4 regions of the Burkholderia sp. BCC0397 genome follow, and region 1 is predicted to be linked to each of the others. Evidence: riboswitches for the same ligand, from Rfam matches in the RefSeq annotation. Region 1 holds a riboswitch; each other region holds the start of a gene.

Region 1 (4,204 bases):
CGCGACGGCCGGCAGCACGGCGGGCGTCAGTTCACGATGCTGCACGTAGTGTTCGACATCGGTGCGCGGGTTCGCGGACGGCGCGACACCGTTCGTGTACTTCCCGAACGTCGCAGCCGCCTGGTTCGCGACCGCCACGAAGGTCTGCGATTCGGCGGGCGTGACGGCCTTGTTCAGCGCATACGCGGTCGGCACCGTGCCGATCAGGATCAGCATGATGAGGCCCATCCCTTTCTGCCCGTCGTTCGACCCGTGCGCGAACGACACGCCGGTGCAGGTGAGGATCAGCAGGCAGCGAATCCAGAACGGCGGCGGCTGGTCCTTCGGCGGTTCCTTGTACAGCTCCGGAATCCGCACGAGCGCCTTCAGCGCGAGCAGCAGCAGCGACGCACACAGGAAGCCGACGATCGGCGAGAGCAGCAGCGATTTGCCGACGCCGAGCGCCTGGCCCCAGTCGACGCCGCTCGTGCCGGACGGCCCGTGCATCAGCTGGTTCATCAGCCCGACGCCGATGATCGACCCGATCAGCGTATGCGAGCTCGACGACGGCAGCCCGAAATACCAGGTCGCGAGGTTCCAGACGATCGCGGCGATCAGCAGCGCGAACACCATCGCGAAGCCCGAGCCGCTGCCGACCTGCAGGATCAGCTCGACCGGCAGCAACTGCAGGATGCCGAACGCGACGGCACCGCTCGAGACCATCACGCCGAGGAAGTTCCACATGCCCGACCAGATCACCGCGACGTTCGGCGTCAGCGAGTGCGTATAGATCACGGTCGCGACCGCATTCGCGGTGTCGTGGAAGCCGTTGACGAATTCGAAGCCGAGTGCGATCAGCAGGGCGGCGCCGAGCAGCAGATACGGGAACAGCGACCCTTCGCGGACCGGTGACAGATCGTCGACCAGGTGCGTGGCGATATAGACGGCACCAAGCACGAGCACCAGCAGGAACATGGCATAGCCGATCTGCCTGGTGCGTGCGATGGAGCCAGGATTGTTCGGGGCGGACGAAGCAGGTTGATTCATGACGACATCTCGTAGGGGAGCCTCGTCCGATCCTAGCTGCGGCTAGCAGTCAGTTTGATGACAGTCGGGACGACGAACGGTGTGTCTTACAGGGATGTAAGGCGAGCGGCGGCATGCGAAGCGTCGGGGCGCATCGTTCGCTCACATAGTGAACACGACAGCGGCTTACGCGTGGGTATCGCGCAGGTCATCGTCCGTCGCGGCCAGCGTCCAGCCGGCCGGCGACGCGACGAACGTCGTGCACGACAGTGGTGCCACGTCGAGACGCATGGCCGCGCTGAGATCCATCCGCCGCACATGCGCGATGGCCGCGCGGACGATCGGCGCATGCGTGATCGCGACGACGTCGCGATCGGGCGGCAGCGCGCTCAACCATGCGCCGACCCGATGCGCGGCGGCGTCGAACGATTCGCCGCGATGCGGCGACGCGGACGGCGTGCCGATCCACGCGGCCAGTTCGTCAGGCAGGTCGCGCGCGAGATCGTGCAGCCGCTTGCCGCGCCAATTGCCGTAATCGATGTCGCGCAGCGCGTCGTCGATGTCGGCGTGCAGCCCGAGTGCGTCGGCGGTCTGCCTTGCGCAACGTGCCGGGCTGCACAGCACGAGCGAGCCGGCAACGCCCGTCCAGCGGCCGCGCAGCGCAGCGGCTTCGGCGAGCCCGTGTGCGTCGAGCGGATCGTCGTCGGGAAACGTGCCGCTGCGCATGGCGCGGGTCGATGCGTGCGCGATCAGGCGCAGCGAGGCATGCAGGTTCATGTCGGTTGTCGGATGATCCGGAGCGGGGCGCGCATGCCCATGTGGCATCGCTTCAATACGCGAACGTTCGCGCGTACAATTCGCCCGATACGAAGTGTGGAAGCCGGTGCAATTCCGGCGCGGCCGCGCCACTGTAACCGGGGAATCGATGATCCCGGAAGCCAGACCTGCCTTCGTACCCATCCATCATTTGTCGGGGCGCGATTCCCCTGAGGTGCATCCATGAGCGAAGCAGTGCTGAAGCCGGCGGTCGTGCCGGCACCCATCCCCGTCCGTGAGCTGTTGCCGTGGGCCGTGTTCGTCGGCCTGATCCTGCTGCTCGCACTCTATTTCGTCGGTGCGGAACAGGGCGCGACGTCGCTCGTGCCGGGCATGTACGTGCACGAATTCGTCCACGACGGCCGCCATCTGCTCGGCTTTCCCTGCCACTGACGCGGAGCCTACGATGGTCGGAAAGCTGCTCATGCGCGGGATGCTTGCAGGCATCGCCGCAGGCCTCCTCACATTCGGTTTCGCGAGAATCGTCGGCGAACCGCAAGTCGATCAGGCGATCTCCTTCGAAGAAAAAACCGCCGCCGCCCAAGGCGAAGCACCAGAGCCCGAACTGGTCAGCCGCCACACGCAGGCCGGCCTCGGGCTGCTGACGGGCGTCGTGACCTACGGCGCGGCATTCGGCGGGCTGTTCTCATTGGTCTTCGCGTACGCGTACGGACGCGGCAGCCGCCTGCCGGCACGGCCGCTGGCCGCGTGGCTGGCGCTGGCGGCGTTCGTCGCGCTCGTGATCGTGCCGAACCTCAAGTACCCGGCCAATCCGCCGTCGGTCGGCGACCCCGACACGATCGGCTATCGCACCGGCCTGTTCTTCCTGATGATCGCGATCTCGGTCGCGACGATGGTGTTCTCGGTCGGCGTGCGCCGCCATCTGCTGGCGAAGCTCGGCCAGTGGAACGCGTCGATCGTCGCCGGGCTCGTGTTCGTCGCGATCATTGCGGCCGTGCAGATCGGGCTGCCGTCGGTCAGCGAGCTGCCGGCCGATTTCCCGGCGGCCTTGCTGTGGAAGTTCCGGGTGGCGGCCATCGGCATGCAGGTGATCATGTGGACGACGATCGGCCTGCTGTTCGGCGCGTGGGTCGAGCGCGGCGAACGCGCCGGCATGCGCGCCGCCTGACGCGCGGGGCAGCCGGGCGCGCCTAGCGCAGCATGCGCGGTGCGCTCCACGTCGATTCGCGCGCCAGCGCGACGAATGCGGCCAGATAGTCGATCGAGGCGTCCGCTTCGCGGATGCCGAGGAAGATCTGCTTCGCGATGCCCTTCTTGCCGAGCTTGACCGGCACGACCGGCATCCGGTCCGCGTACTCGTCGGCGAGCCACCGCGGCAGCGCGGCCACGCCGCGCCCGCTCGCGACCATCTGCAACATGATGTCGGTCGTCTCGATCGACTTGTGCCGCCTCGGCACGATGCCGGCCGGCGTCAGGAACTGGTTGTAGATGTCGAGCCGGTCGGTTTCGACCGGGTACGTGATCAGGATCTCGTCGGTCAGTTGCTCGGGGCTCACGTAGTCGACATTCGCGAACCGGTGCGCATCCGCGACCACCAGCACCTGTTCGTAGTCGAACACGGGATCGAAGCGCAGCCCCGGCTTGTTCAGCGGATCGGGCGTCACGAGCACGTCGATGTCGTAACCGAACAGTGCGCCGATGCCGCCGAACTGGAAGCGCTGCTTCACGTCCACGTCGACGTCGGGCCAGCACGACAGGTAGGGTGACACGACCTTCAGCAGCCACTGGTAGCACGGGTGGCACTCCATCCCGATGCGCAGCGTGCCGCGCTCGCCCTTCGCGTACTGCTTCATCCGTTCCTCGGCGAGCTCGAACTGCGGCAGCAGCCGGTTCGCCAGCTTCAGCAGATACTGCCCACCCTGCGTGAGCCGCAGGCCGCGGCCTTCCCGATCCCAGATCGGCGTGCCGAGCTGCTGCTCGATTTTCCTGACGGTATGGCTGAGCGCCGACTGCGTGAGGTGCAGCGCATTGGCCGCCGCGGTCAGCGAGCCCTGGCGCTCGACCTCACGAATGACGACGAGATGGAATCGTTCCAGCATGGATCGTGCTCATGCAGCGAATGCATGAAAAATGTTAATGGATGAATGAAATAATGCCATTTTATTTCATGGGATGAAATCCCTATGATGGCTGCCGGATCTACTATTTCTTCTGGACGGCAGCTTCATGGTCACGACACACAACCTCGGTTTTCCGCGCATCGGCGCGCAGCGCGAACTCAAGTTCGGTCTCGAACGCTACTGGAAGGGCGAATCGTCGCGCGACGAACTGAAGGCGCTCGGCGCCGAGCTGCGCCGGCGTCACTGGCACGACCAGCGCGATCTCGATCTCGCGCCGATCGGCGACTTCGCGTTCTACGACC
Region 2 (4,204 bases), on a different contig from region 1:
GGCGATCACCGTCTCGTAGCACAGCGGCGGCGGCAGCGCCTCGGTCGTCACCGGGTAGACGAGCGGCAGTTGCGTCTGCCCGTCGAGCAGGTGCGCTTCGACGATGCCGTACGCGTTGCCTTTCTTGCCCTTCGCGACGAAATACGCGACCACGGGCGCCGCCTGCAGCACGCGTAGCGCCTTGATCGTCATCAGTTCGGGATCGCCGGGGCCGACCCCGACACCGAACAGCCGTCCGCGCGTGCTCGTCATTCGACCTCCGTGGCAAGCGCATTGACCGCGGCGGCGGCCATTGCACTGCCGCCGCGCCGCCCGAGCAGCGCGACGTATGGCACGCCGCGGCTGTCGGCGTCGAGCGTCGCCTTCGATTCGGCCGCGCCGATGAAGCCGACCGGGAAACCGAGGATCAGCGCGGGGCGCGGCGCGCCGGCGTCGATCATGTCGAGCAGGTGGAACAACGCGGTCGGCGCATTGCCGATCACGACGACGCTGCCCGCGAGATGCGGACGCCACAGTTCGAGCGCGGCGGCCGAACGCGTGTTGCCGAGGTGCCGCGCGAGGTCGGGCACCTCCGGCTCGCCGAGCGTGCAGATCACACGGTTGGCCGCAGGCAGCCGTGCGCGCGTGATGCCTTCGGCGACCATCCTCGCGTCGCACAGGATCGGCGCGCCGGCCGCGAGCGCCGCGCGGCCGGCCGCACCGGCGCCGGCCGAGAAGCGCAGGTCGTACACGACGTCGACCATCCCGCACGCGTGGATCACGCGCACCGCGAGTTTCTCGAGATCGGGCGGAACCCGCGACAGGTCGGCCTCGGCGCGGATCGTCGCGAACGACTGGCGGTAGATTTCCTGCCCGTCGCGAATGTAGTCAAGCATCGGTGGTGTCCTGGCTGTGCCGTGCGTCCATGAGTCGGACCGCGGCCTGGTCAATCGTCAGATGGCGCGCGAGCGGGGCGCCGAGGCCCGCGGCCGCGTCGCGCCGGTAAAGGTCGTAGTGCGCGGGCGCCACCGCGACGAGCGTATGTGCGGCCGGGTGCGGCAACGCGCAGTGGCGCTCGCAACCGGTCAGATGCACGTCGAGCGGATGGCCGACGTGCGCGGCGAGCGCAAGCGCGTCGTGTTTCGTGTCGGCGTGCGCTTTCGCGCAGCCCGTGCTGCCGGTGCAGGCGACGAGCGTCGCCAGCGGGTTGGACGCTGCGCATACGAGGCCGAGCGATGCGAGTGCTTCGTGCATCGCCGCTGCGCGCGCGTTCGGCACGCCGTGCATGAACACGCCTTGCCACGGCGTCATCGACAGCGTGCCGTCGCCATCGGCTTCGGCCAGCGCGGCGAGCCGTTCCAGTTGCGCCGCGTCGAGCCGCCCGAGCACGAATTGCGCGCCGACGCTGCAACGCGCCGCGTCGCGCGATGGACGCGCGCCGAAACGCAACGCAGGGTCGGCACGCGTGCGCCGCCAGTCGGCAAGCGCCGGATCGGCCTTGAGCGGAAAGGGCAGGTAGTGCCGGGCGCGCTCGAGCAGCGTGCGTTCGCTGCATGTCGCCAGCAACGCGCGCATCCGCGTGACGTCGGCCGGCGCGAGGTCGAGGAACGCGAGCAGCAGCGCGCGAACCAGCGCGACGCCCTGATCGATTGATACGTCGACCGATGCGGGCCGGTCGCCGTGCGCCACCGGCGGACAGCCGGCCAGCCCTGCCGCGAGACGTACCGCGCCGTCGCCGCGACGCCATGCGGTCAGCCAGATGTCGTGCGGATGATCGAGCGCCGCGACTGCTTCGCCGCCGTCGAGCTGGATCGAGAATTTCGGCGACAGTTCGCCACGGCGCGGCTCGCTCGCCAGCAGGTCGAGCAGCGGCACGGCGAGCGCGTGGCTATCGACGAGTGCGGCGGGGTCGTGCCCGGCGAGCGGGCTGAGCATCACGTTGCGAACGTCGTCGCTCGCCGCCAGCGCGGCCGTATCGGCGGCGGCGTCAGCGCTTGCGCGCGGGCCGAGCCCCGCGTCGAGCAACGCGTGCGCCAGCGCATCGGCCGCGCCGTCGCGAATGCCGCGCAACTGGAGATTCGCGCGATTGGTCGCATCGATCGCGCCGGAATACAGGCGCGCGGCGGCGGCGATCGCGCGCGCCTGGCGCGCATCGAGCCGGCCGCCCGGCAGCTTGATCCGGCACAGCCCGCCGTCGGCGGCCGCGACCACGCGCACGAGCCCCGGGCAGGCCGACGGGCGCACGACGGGCGACGCAGGAATCGAATCGTGGGCGGAATTCAACGGGATACCGGAACAGTGTGGCGCCGCGGCCAACGCATCGGTACACCCCGCCCGACGCCGACTGGCACGCACGCACTTTCTGGCCGGCAGGTCTCCTGGCTGACAGGTCGGCGCCGGCTCCCGGCCTTCCCGGTGAAACCAGTGGCATGAGGGGGGATCGGCTCGCTGTCTACAGTTGCGGGGGCAGCCACAGCGGCGCGCGGTGCGCCCTGTGTTCCCTCTTCGGCCCCGAAGGGCACCGGCGAACGAACGGCCGTAGGATACCCGATTTCGGTCGCGATTCGCGACCGGCTGGCCGTTCGCGGCAAGCGAAGCGGGCAATGGTCGGACGCTGGCGGGCCGGCAGATGAAACGCGGGGTGGAACACGGTACCATGCCGTTTTTTGCAACGCGGATGGCCGCACCGGCGCTTTTACGGCCGCGCGGTGACACGATGAAATCGAACGATAGGGAAGGGTGCATGACGGCGTGGCTGACGGTAGTGGGCATCGGCGACGACGGTTACGCGGGGCTCGGACGCCACGCGCGGCGCGCGCTGCTCGACGCGACGCGCGTGGTAGGCGCGAAGCGGCATCTCGACATGCTGCCCGCGCGGCTGCGGGCCGCGCGCGAAGCATGGCCGTCGCCGTTCGACCTGTCGGGGCTGCTCGCGCGCCGCGGCGCGCCCGTGTGCGTGCTCGCGAGCGGCGACCCGATGCTGTTCGGCGTCGGCGCGACGCTCGCCCGCGAGCTTTCTCCCGACGAATGGCGCGTGCTGCCCGCGCCGTCGTCGCTGTCGCTCGCGGCCGCCCGCCTCGGCTGGGCGCTGCAGGACGTCGGCGCGGTCTCGCTCGTCGGGCGTCCGCTCGCGACACTGGCCCGCCACCTGCTGCCGGGCCGGCGCCTGTTCGTGCTGAGCGCCGACGGCCGCACGCCGGCCGCCGTCGCGGTCGAACTCGCGGCACGCGGCTTCGGGCCGACGCGCGTCAGCGTGTTCGAACATCTGGGCGGCCCGCTCGAGCGGCGTATCGATGGCCTCGCGCAAGACTGGAACGTCGACGAAACGGCTGCGCTCAATCTCGTCGCGCTCGACTGCCGGGCGGGCGCCGACGCGCCGCGCCGCGCGCTCACGCCCGGCCTGCCCGACGACGCGTACCGCCACGACGGCCAGCTCACCAAGCGCGACCTGCGCGCGATGACGCTCGGGCGCCTCGCACCCGCGCCCGGCGAACTGCTGTGGGACGTCGGCGCCGGCAGCGGCTCGATCGGCATCGAATGGATGCGCGCGCATCCATCCTGCCAGGCGATTGCGATCGAAGCGCATGCGGAGCGGCAGCGCTTCATCGAACACAACCGCGATACGCTCGGTGTGCCGGGCCTGCAACTCGTTGCGGGCCGTGCGCCCGATGCGCTTGCGGGGCTCGCCGCACCCGACGCGATCTTCATCGGCGGCGGCGCGACGGCGCCCGGCGTGCTCGACGCGTGCTGGGCGTCGCTGAAACCCGGCGGACGGCTGGTCGCGAACGCGGTCACGCTGCAGGGCGAGATGGCGCTCGCCGCGTGGCGCGATGCGCATGGCGGCACGCTCACGCGCGTGTCGCTCGCGCATGCCGAACCACTCGGCCGCTTCGACACGTGGCGGCAGCCGCTGCCGGTCACGCTGTACGACGTGCGCAAGCCCGACGCGGCCGACACGGCCGGCTCGTCGAATATGTCGATTCCATCGAACGCAACGGACGCGTGATGCGCGACGAAACCCCCGAACGGCCCGCGCCGCTGCGCTTCGGCTACACGACCGGTAGCTGCGCGACCGCGACGTCGCTCGCGGCCGCGCGGCTGCTGCTCGCGGGCCAGGCGGACGACGCGGTCGAGATCGTGCTGCCGAAGGGGCAGCGCGTGATGATGCGGCTCGAATTCTGCCGCGCCACGGCCGACGGCGCCGAAGCCGGCACGATCAAGGATG
Region 3 (4,204 bases), on a different contig from region 1:
AGGGCCGCGTCCGCGCGCTGGTTCAACTGCGCGGTGAGGCTGCCCGGATCCTTGGCCTGCTGCTCGTAGAACAGCGTGATGTGGATGATGTCCTGCGGCACGTCGGCGCTGGCCTGCGACGACAGCGACAGCACACCCGCCGGCTCCGGAAAGTGCGGGTTCGCCGCCTGGGCGTGCGCGGCGGGCGACGCGAGCGTCAGCGCGACGGGAACGGCGGCGGCGAGGGCGAGCGACAGCGCGAGTGCGGATTTCTTGGTCATTGTTGGCTCCTTGTGCGAGGGCGCGCAGGCGGATCACGCGTGCGCGACGCGGGCGTACCGCGCGAAAAAAACGACAGCCGGCCCGATCGACCGACAGCGGTTGCTTAGGCTGCGCGAAAGCGCCGCGAGTTCCGTTTCGGCAGGCGTACTGACCGGATTTGACCTTTGGCGCGCGCCTACTTCATCAACTTCTCAGTGATGAATCGCCATTCCGCACGCGTGACGGGCGTGATCGACAGCCGGTTGCCGCGGGCGAGCACGCGCATGTCGGCGAGCTCGTCGTGCTCGCGCAGCGCGGCGAGCGGCACGAGCGGCGACTTCTTCACGAAGCGCACGTCGACGAGCAGCCAGCGTGGTGTTTCCTGCGTCGATTTCGGGTCGTAATAGGGGCTTTTCGGATCGAACTGCGTGGGATCGGGGTAGGGTGTCGACGATACTTCGGCGAGGCCGGCGATGCCCGGCTCGGGGCAGCTCGAGTGATAGAACAGCACGCCGTCGCCGATCTTCATCGTGTCGCGCATGAAATTGCGCGCCTGATAGTTGCGCACGCCGGTCCACGGCAGCGAGCGCTGCGGTGCGTTGGCGAGATCGTCGATGCTTGCTTCGTCCGGTTCGGACTTCATCAGCCAGTATTGCATGGATCGTGATCGATGCAGAAAGAGGCGTGAGCGTCTGTTTGCATGCGCGCTCCGCATGCAAACAGACCCTGAAAAAGAAAACGGCACCGGGACTTGCCCGATGCCGTTGGATAGGCCCCCGCCTTGGCCGCTAGGCCGGCATCCTGAACCTGAGGTTCAGAATTGGTCGCAGTTAGCAGCACTTCGGGTACATCAGACAGAGTGACGCGCGCGCCCGTGCTACAAATTTCCGCAACCGTGCACATGGCATTGGTTCAAGGAATATATGACCTTGGCGAACCAGGCAGGGAAGCTGACTGAACTGTGTTTCGATGCGCCAATTTGACCACCGTTGACCGTCGAGATCAAGGGGAATCGACGTATCGATTAAAACGTTACTGCGTCTCGTGCTGTGCGAGCACCGCGCCGAGCTGTTCGTTCATCTGGTGCATTGTACGACGGATTTCCTCCGCCGGAAATGCTTCACCGTGCCGCACGCTCGTTTGCAGCCGCAGCAATTCCGATGCAAGCGACAGCGCCGCCATCACAGCGATGCGATCGGTGCCGCGCACCGAGCTGTTCGAGCGGATTTTCGACATCTCGGCGTCGACGCGCGCGACCGCTTCGAGCAGTGCCGCTTCGGTCTCGGCCGAACAGGCGAGCCGATAGGGCTGACCGAGAATCGAGACTTCGATCTGCTTGGTGCTCATGCATGTTCTCCGTGGCTGGCCGCGTCATCGCCATCCGTGCGCGCCTGCGCATCGAGCAGGTCGAGCTGGTTGTCGGCTTGCTCCGCGCTCTTCGAGCGCGGCAGCTTTTCGAGAATCGCGTTCAGTTTCACCTGGGCGTCGTCGATCTTCGCCGACAGCGTGTCGCGCTCGGCCGCGAGCGCATTGCGTTCGTCGCGCAGCTGCGCGAGTTCCGCGCGGACCGTGTCCGCTTCCGCGCGCAATTGCGCGACCTGCTCCTCGAGCGCGAGCCGTTCCGAGTGATAGCGCTTGTTCAGCGAAATCAGACGGCCAATATTTTGAGATAAAGTTTCGAGTTCGTTGAGCATTTGCTGCGTCCTCTAAAGACCCAGCATTTTAGCGCGGAATAACGTGCAATCCGACATCTGTAACGTTTCCAGTCGTAACACCCCTGCTTCTTGCCGCGAATAAGCGCGTCCCGTGCGGGTCCGGACGCTTCCTTGACGCTCGTGCGACCGGCTCCTAAACTGGCGCCGCCTCGGTGCTCGCGCGCAGGACGCGCGGTTAAACGGGAAGCAGGGTGCGGGCTCCAGGAGCGCGCCAACCTGCGCTGCCCCCGCAACGGTAAGCGGCCGCGTCGCGTGACGCAGGCCGGCTCGGGCGCGTTTCGCGTGCAGGTCGCATGCGGGCGCGGGCCACTGCGCGTCATGGCGCGGGAAGGCGAGCCGGACCGCCGCCAGCCCGGATACCGGCCGAGACGGGGAGCCCGCATGGGCTCCATGACGCGCGGCCTGCGGGGAAGCGGGGCGCGCAATGTTTCACGGAATGTTCTTCGATGCCGACCCCAATCGTCCGCCACGCGCTCCTGTCGCGCCCGGCCGGCTCCCGCAAGCGGATGCGCCGCGCGTCGTGCGCGCGGCCGTGCGCGGCATGAGCGCCGCGCGCGCCGCCGTGATCTGGGCCGCGCTGGCCGCGGTGGTCACGCTGCTGTTCGTCGCGTCGCTGTCGATCGGCAGCGTGCCGATGTCGCCGTGGCAAGCGCTTGCGTCGCTCGTGCCGCACGGCGGCGATAGCCTGTTTGCCGATATCGTCCGGACGCTGCGCGTGCCGCGCGCGCTCGCGGGTTTCGCGTGCGGCGCGCTGCTCGCACTGGCCGGCGCGTTGTTGCAGGTGCTGCTGCGCAATCCGCTCGCGGAGCCGTACGTGCTGGGTGTGTCCGGCGGCGCGGCCGGCTTTGCGCTCGTCGCGATGATCGCGGGCGGCGCATGGTGGCTCGTCGATGCGTCGGCGTTCGCCGGTTCGCTCGTCTCGGTCGCACTCGTGCTCGGTCTCGCAAGGCGCGAGCTGTGGCGCGGCGAATCGCGCGACGCATCGCCGCGGCTGCTGCTCACCGGCGTCGTGATCGCGGCGGGGTGGGGCGCGCTCGTCACGCTGTTGCTGTCGCTCGCGCCCGACGCGCGGCTGCGCGGCATCATCTTCTGGCTGACGGGCGACCTGAACGGCGCGACGGCGCCGTGGTTCGCGTGGGGCGCGCTGTTGCTGAGCGCATGCGTCGCGCTGCCGGCCGCGCCGCAACTGAACGTGCTGCTGCGCGGCGACGCGACCGCACAGGCACTCGGCGTGCCGGTCGCGCGCCTGCGCGTGCGGATCTATCTCGTCGCGTCGCTGGCCGCCGCGGCCGCCGTGACGACGGCCGGCATGATCGGCTTCGTCGGGCTCGTCGTGCCGCATGCGTTGCGGCTCGCGTTCGGCAACGACCAGCGGATGCTGCTGCCGGCCGCGATGCTCGCGGGCGGCGGCGGCGTGATGGCGGCCGACCTGCTCGCGCGCACCGCGATCGCGCCCGCGCAATTGCCGGTGGGCGTGATGACCGCGTTGATCGGCGTGCCGGTGTTCCTGTGGATGTTGCTGAGGAGGCCGATGCGATGACGGGCACCGCCGCACCGCACGCCGCTGCCGGCGACATGCACTACATGGCCGTCGATCTGACGCTGAAGGCCGGCGCGCGCACGCTGCTCGACCGCTTCACGCAGGCGTTCCGCCCCGGCGAGATCTGGTGCGTCGCCGGCCCGAACGGCGCGGGCAAGACGACGCTGCTCGCCACGCTCGCGGGATTGCAGCCGCCGGCCGGCGGACACGTCGAGATCGATGGCCGGCCGCTTGCCGCGTGGCGCCCCGAGCAACTCGCGCAGCGCCGCGCGCTGATGCCGCAGCAATTGCACGATGCGTTCAGCGCGACCGTGTTCGACACGGTGCTGCTGAACCGCTTTCCGTATCTCGGCGGCTGGGGCTGGGAGCGCGACGGCGACCGCACGGCCGCGCGCGACGCGCTCGCGACGTTCGACCTGACCGCGCTCGCGTCGCGCGACGTGATGTCGCTGTCGGGCGGCGAGCGGCAGCGCGTCGCGCTGGCCGCGACGCTGTGCCAGGACGCGCCGCTGATGCTGCTCGACGAACCGCTCGCGCATCTCGACCTGCATCACCAGATCGACTGCCTGACCGCGCTGGCCGAGTGGCTCGCGGCAGGCCCGCGCACGGTGATGTTTTCGTGTCACGACCTGAACCTCGCGCGGCGTTTCGCGACGCATGCGCTGTTGCTCGACGGCCGCGGCCATGCGTGGGCCGGCCCCGTGCACGA
Region 4 (4,204 bases), on a different contig from region 1:
CCAGCGCGTCCTTGCCGGTGCGGCCGGCCAGCGCGTCGGTGGCGCGATCGGCCAGCTCCTGCAGCGCGAACAGCGCGATGCGGCTCTTGAGATCGTCGAAGCTCGGGATATGGGAATACAGGCTCGCCAGCTTGACGTCGAAATGCCGCGCGAGCGCCGCGCCGGTGAGTTGCTCGAAGCCGCTTTCATCGGCGAGCTGCGCGCCGGCTTCGACGAGCTTGTCCACGGTAATGCCGGCACGCGCCATGACGAATACTATGCAGGTTAGTCAAAAAACTAATTCTATTAGTTTTTGCTGCGATGTCAATTTTCCGCGCGTGCCGGTGTGGCGCGTTGCGCCGATGTGCCGGGCCGTCAGAACGTATAGCTGACCTTGCCGAACGCGGTGCGCCCGAGCGTGTTGTAGCCGTACGCGGTCATGTACTGCCGGTCGAACAGGTTCGACAGCGACGCCGACACCGTCAGGTGCGAATTGATCCGGTACGACGCGCGCAGGCTTACCGTCAGGTACGACGCCAGATACTGCCGGTTGGCCGGATCGTCGAAGGTCGAGCCGCCGTACAGCAGCGACGCGCCCGTGCTCAGCGCATGCAGCTTCAGTTCGTCCCACGTGTGGTCGACGTTCAGGCTGACCGTCTGGCGCGGCCGGCGGCTGAGCCAGGTCTGGTTGGTCTCGTCCTGCGGATTCAGGATGCCGACCGCGACGCTCACCGGCGTCGAGCGGCCGATCGTCCCCTTGTACGACAGGTCGATGCCGCGAATGTGCGAACGGCCGATGTTCATCGGCGAGAACGTCGCCGGGTTGTACGCGATCAGGTTGTTGACGCGCGTGTCGTAGATCGCCGCGGTGAACGTGCCGTACGCGGTGTTCGCGTCGAGCGCGGCCTCGACCGACGTGCTGCGTTCCGGGCTGAGGGTCGGGTTGCCGTAGCCGGGGTAGTACAGGTCGTTGAACGTCGGCAGGCGGAACGCATTGCCGTACGACACGCGCGCCGTGTAGACCGGCGTGATCGCCCACGACAGCGCGGCGTTGCCGATGTTCACCGCTTGCCCGGCGATGATCTCGTGACGGCCGGCGACGAACATCGTCACGCTGCCGAGCGTCGCCGACTGGTGCAGCGAGAACGCGGAATCGTTGCGCGTTGGTACGCCGCCGGGAATATCGACCGGCAGGAACGCCTGTTCGCGCGTGAAGTCGTAGGCGAGCTTCGATTCGCCCGACAGCGGCAGGCCGAACAGGTGGAATCCGTGCTCCTGATGGGTCAGCGACGTCGACGTGCTGATCCGCTGCGAATTGATCTGGTCCGTCGCGAGGGCCGGGTTGTCCGCATGGATGAACTGGCGGTCGTTCGCATAGCCGAACGACTGGTCGAACTGCGTATCGGGCGTGATGTCGAGATGGAACGCGACGCCGGTCGTCAGTTGATGATCGAGTTCGCGATTGGCGTAGCCGCTGTTGTCGTAGGACAGATCGGAGCGGTGGTACAGCGCGAACGTCGAGATCGACCAGTTGTCGCGCGCATAGCCGAGCCGCGCATCGAGATCCTGCGCGTGATACGGATTGCGGCCGTCTTCGTGGCCGTAGAAGAACGGCCGCGTCGCATCGATGCCGGCCGTGTTGTAGTCGTGCAGCCCGAGCGAATAGGTGAGCCCGCCGAGCGCGGCCAGCGGCCCCGTCGACGGCACCGTGCCCGACGTGCGGAACTGCGTGTCGAACGTCTTGTTCGAGCCGCCGCCGAACGACACGGTGGTCTGGTTCGGCTGGTTGGCGGCGCGGCGCGTGATGAGCTGCACGACGCCGCCCATCGCGTTGTTGCCGAACGACGCGGCGGCCGGGCCGGAGATCACTTCGACGCGCTCGAACGCTTCGGTCGGCAGGTCGGCCCACGGCGCGATGCCGGTGGTCGGCGAGCCGATCCGGATGCCGTCGATGAACACGGCGACCTGGCTCGCCGACGAGCCGCGGATGCTGACCGACGCGGACGAACCCGGCCCGCCGTTCTGCGCGACGGTCACGCCCGGCAGCGTGGCGAGCGCCTGCGTGATGCTCGGGTCGGTCGGCGACAGCCGGTCGAGATCCTCGCGCGTGAGCACCTGCGTCGACGCATAGCGCCGGTCGAACGATTCGGGCAGGTGCCGCGTGTCGGTCACGCTGATCGTCGGCAGGTCCGCGCCTTGTACCGGCCCGGCGGGTTGTACAGGCGCCGTGTCGCCGGCCGCATGGGCGAGCGGGGAAAACAGCGCGGTGGCGGCGGACGTGGCAAGCAGGTGACGAATGTTCATGAAGCGGCGGGACAAAGCGTGTGGCGCGTACGACGATCGTGAGCGGAGTGTGGACAGGGGACACATGCCGACGGCGTGTCGGTGCGGCGCTTCCGGCCGGGAAGCGGATTCTGGAACGAAGGACATCTGACGGATCCTGAGGTCGGGTCGTCCATGCAACGGGCGGCCGCCAGGGGCGGTGCCTCGCGCATCGGGACACCCCGCCCGGTGCGGCTGCTGGACCTCGGGTCGATGGCAGGTCTCCTGGCTCGCGGGTCGTCGTCCGTGCCGGCCTTCCCGGTTTCCCAGTGGCATGCAGTGGCACGGATTCGCCGCTCACAGTTGCGGGGGCAGCCGCAGATTCGGGGCGTTGCCCCTGCTGCGTTCCCTTTTGATCCCATCCCTGGGAACCATCAGCGCGCAAGGGTAATGGCGGGCGCTCGGGCGCGTCAATCGTCCGGTCGCGCGCGGATGCGAAAAAACGTCATTGGTCGGCGTCGGCTTTCCAAATCCTTTCGTTCGATGTGCCCGGACAGGGTTTTCAGGTCTGAAGAAACGGCCGGGTTCGAACGCATGCCGTCGCGCCGGAACCGGCGGCCGTCGTTCCGAATGCCGGCGGCCGGCGCGTGTCGTTACATATGCGTGCCGCCGTGCGTGCGGCCGCCCGGGTCGCCGCCGCGGTCGGGCGGCGTATTGTTCTGATCGATCTTCGCGAGCACGAAGCCGGCGGGCGGCAACGCGGCGGGCGAGCGGTGCATCGCTTGCCCGACTGCAGGGTGAGGCGAGGCGGCGGGAAAACCGGATGACGTCACGCCCGGTTGAGCGAACGCCGACAGGGAAGCGGCCGCCAGGGCGGCGGCGACGATCGCGTGCGTATTCATGGCGACTCCTACACGACTGACTGACTTCGGGGACGACGTAATCAGTCTAGGGCGCGAAACTTAACGCGACGTGAAGGCTCGGCGGTGCGCGCATGACACGCATCTTCATGCGCGCCGCGACGGTCAGGCCGGTGCCGACACCAGCGCGCAGAAGTTCTCGAGATCGACGTTGCCGCCGCTGATCACCACGCCGACGCGCTTGCCCTGCAGCGCGTCCTTCATCCGCCGCGCGGCGGCGAACGACAGGCAGCCGGTCGGCTCGACGACGATCTTCATCCGCGTGGCGAAGAAGCGCATGCAGTCGACGAGTTCCGCGTCCGTCGCGGTCAGGATGTCGTCGACGTCGCGGCGGAGGATCGGGAACGTGAGGTTGCCGAGGTGCTGCGTCTGAGCGCCGTCGGCGATCGTGCGCGGCGTGTCGATGTGCACGATCGTGCCGGACCGGAACGATTGCTGGGCGTCGTTGCCGGCTTCGGGCTCGACGCCGTACAGCTTCGCATGCGGCGACAGCGCACGCGTGGCGAGCGCGGTGCCCGACAGCAGCCCGCCGCCGCCGAGCGGCGTGAACACCGCGTCGAGCGGGCCGATTTCGTCGAACAGTTCCTTGGCCGCGGTGCCCTGGCCGGCGATCACGTCCGGGTGATCGTAGGGCGGAACCAGCGTGAGCCCGTGCTGTTCCGCGAGCGCGCGCCCGATCTGCTCGCGATCCTCGGTGTAGCGGTCGTAGGTCACGACGTTGCCGCCGTAGCCGCGCGTCGCGGCCATCTTCGCGGCCGGCGCGTCCTGCGGCATCACGATCGTCGCGGGAATGCCGAGGATGCGCGCCGACAGCGCGACAGCCTGCGCATGGTTGCCCGACGAGAACGCGACGACGCCGTGGCGCCGCTGTTCCGCGTTGAAGCGCGACAGCGCATTGAACGCGCCGCGGAACTTGAAGGCGCCCATGCGCTGCAGGTTCTCGCACTTGAAGAACACCTGCGCGCCGAGCGCGTCGTCGATCGTCCGCGACGTCATCACCGGCGTGCGGTGCGCGTGGCCTTCGAGCCGGGCCGCGGCGGCGG

What was found. A riboswitch is a leader RNA that binds a small molecule or an ion and turns the genes downstream of it on or off. The one in region 1 is predicted to bind cobalamin.
Region 2: linked by a shared signal. The riboswitch ahead of cobG (precorrin-3B synthase) and the one ahead of HWX03_RS27080 (CbtB-domain containing protein) in region 1 are both predicted to bind cobalamin.
Region 3: linked by a shared signal. The riboswitch ahead of HWX03_RS22700 (iron ABC transporter permease) and the one ahead of HWX03_RS27080 (CbtB-domain containing protein) in region 1 are both predicted to bind cobalamin.
Region 4: linked by a shared signal. The riboswitch ahead of HWX03_RS20150 (TonB-dependent receptor) and the one ahead of HWX03_RS27080 (CbtB-domain containing protein) in region 1 are both predicted to bind cobalamin.

Annotation. Positions count from the first base shown of each region.
Region 1 is NZ_CADFDL010000011.1:4,106-8,309, forward strand. Features, by position in the region: gene HWX03_RS27070 (inorganic phosphate transporter) at 1-1,026, opposite strand, end outside; gene HWX03_RS27075 (histidine phosphatase family protein) at 1,192-1,782, opposite strand; cobalamin riboswitch at 1,829-1,972, shown strand; gene HWX03_RS27080 (CbtB-domain containing protein) at 2,005-2,214, shown strand; gene HWX03_RS27085 (CbtA family protein) at 2,228-2,950, shown strand; gene HWX03_RS27090 (LysR family transcriptional regulator) at 2,973-3,881, opposite strand; gene metE (5-methyltetrahydropteroyltriglutamate--homocysteine S-methyltransferase) at 4,009-4,204, shown strand, end outside.
Region 2 is NZ_CADFDL010000010.1:124,102-128,305, reverse strand. Features, by position in the region: gene HWX03_RS26565 (precorrin-2 C(20)-methyltransferase) at 1-252, opposite strand, end outside; gene HWX03_RS26560 (precorrin-8X methylmutase) at 249-875, opposite strand; gene cobG (precorrin-3B synthase) at 868-2,223, opposite strand; cobalamin riboswitch at 2,330-2,520, opposite strand; gene cbiE (precorrin-6y C5,15-methyltransferase (decarboxylating) subunit CbiE) at 2,723-3,985, shown strand; gene HWX03_RS26545 (cobalt-precorrin-5B (C(1))-methyltransferase) at 3,985-4,204, shown strand, end outside.
Region 3 is NZ_CADFDL010000007.1:281,200-285,403, reverse strand. Features, by position in the region: gene HWX03_RS22725 (SIMPL domain-containing protein) at 1-260, opposite strand, end outside; gene HWX03_RS22720 (EVE domain-containing protein) at 437-898, opposite strand; RNA gene ssrS (6S RNA) at 1,010-1,191, opposite strand; gene HWX03_RS22710 (cell division protein ZapA) at 1,273-1,587, opposite strand; gene HWX03_RS22705 (ATPase) at 1,584-1,934, opposite strand; cobalamin riboswitch at 2,089-2,338, shown strand; gene HWX03_RS22700 (iron ABC transporter permease) at 2,497-3,495, shown strand; gene HWX03_RS22695 (ABC transporter ATP-binding protein) at 3,492-4,204, shown strand, end outside.
Region 4 is NZ_CADFDL010000006.1:143,465-147,668, forward strand. Features, by position in the region: gene HWX03_RS20145 (TetR-like C-terminal domain-containing protein) at 1-226, opposite strand, end outside; gene HWX03_RS20150 (TonB-dependent receptor) at 355-2,283, opposite strand; cobalamin riboswitch at 2,499-2,692, opposite strand; gene HWX03_RS20155 (hypothetical protein) at 2,895-3,143, opposite strand; gene HWX03_RS20160 (threo-3-hydroxy-L-aspartate ammonia-lyase) at 3,267-4,204, opposite strand, start outside.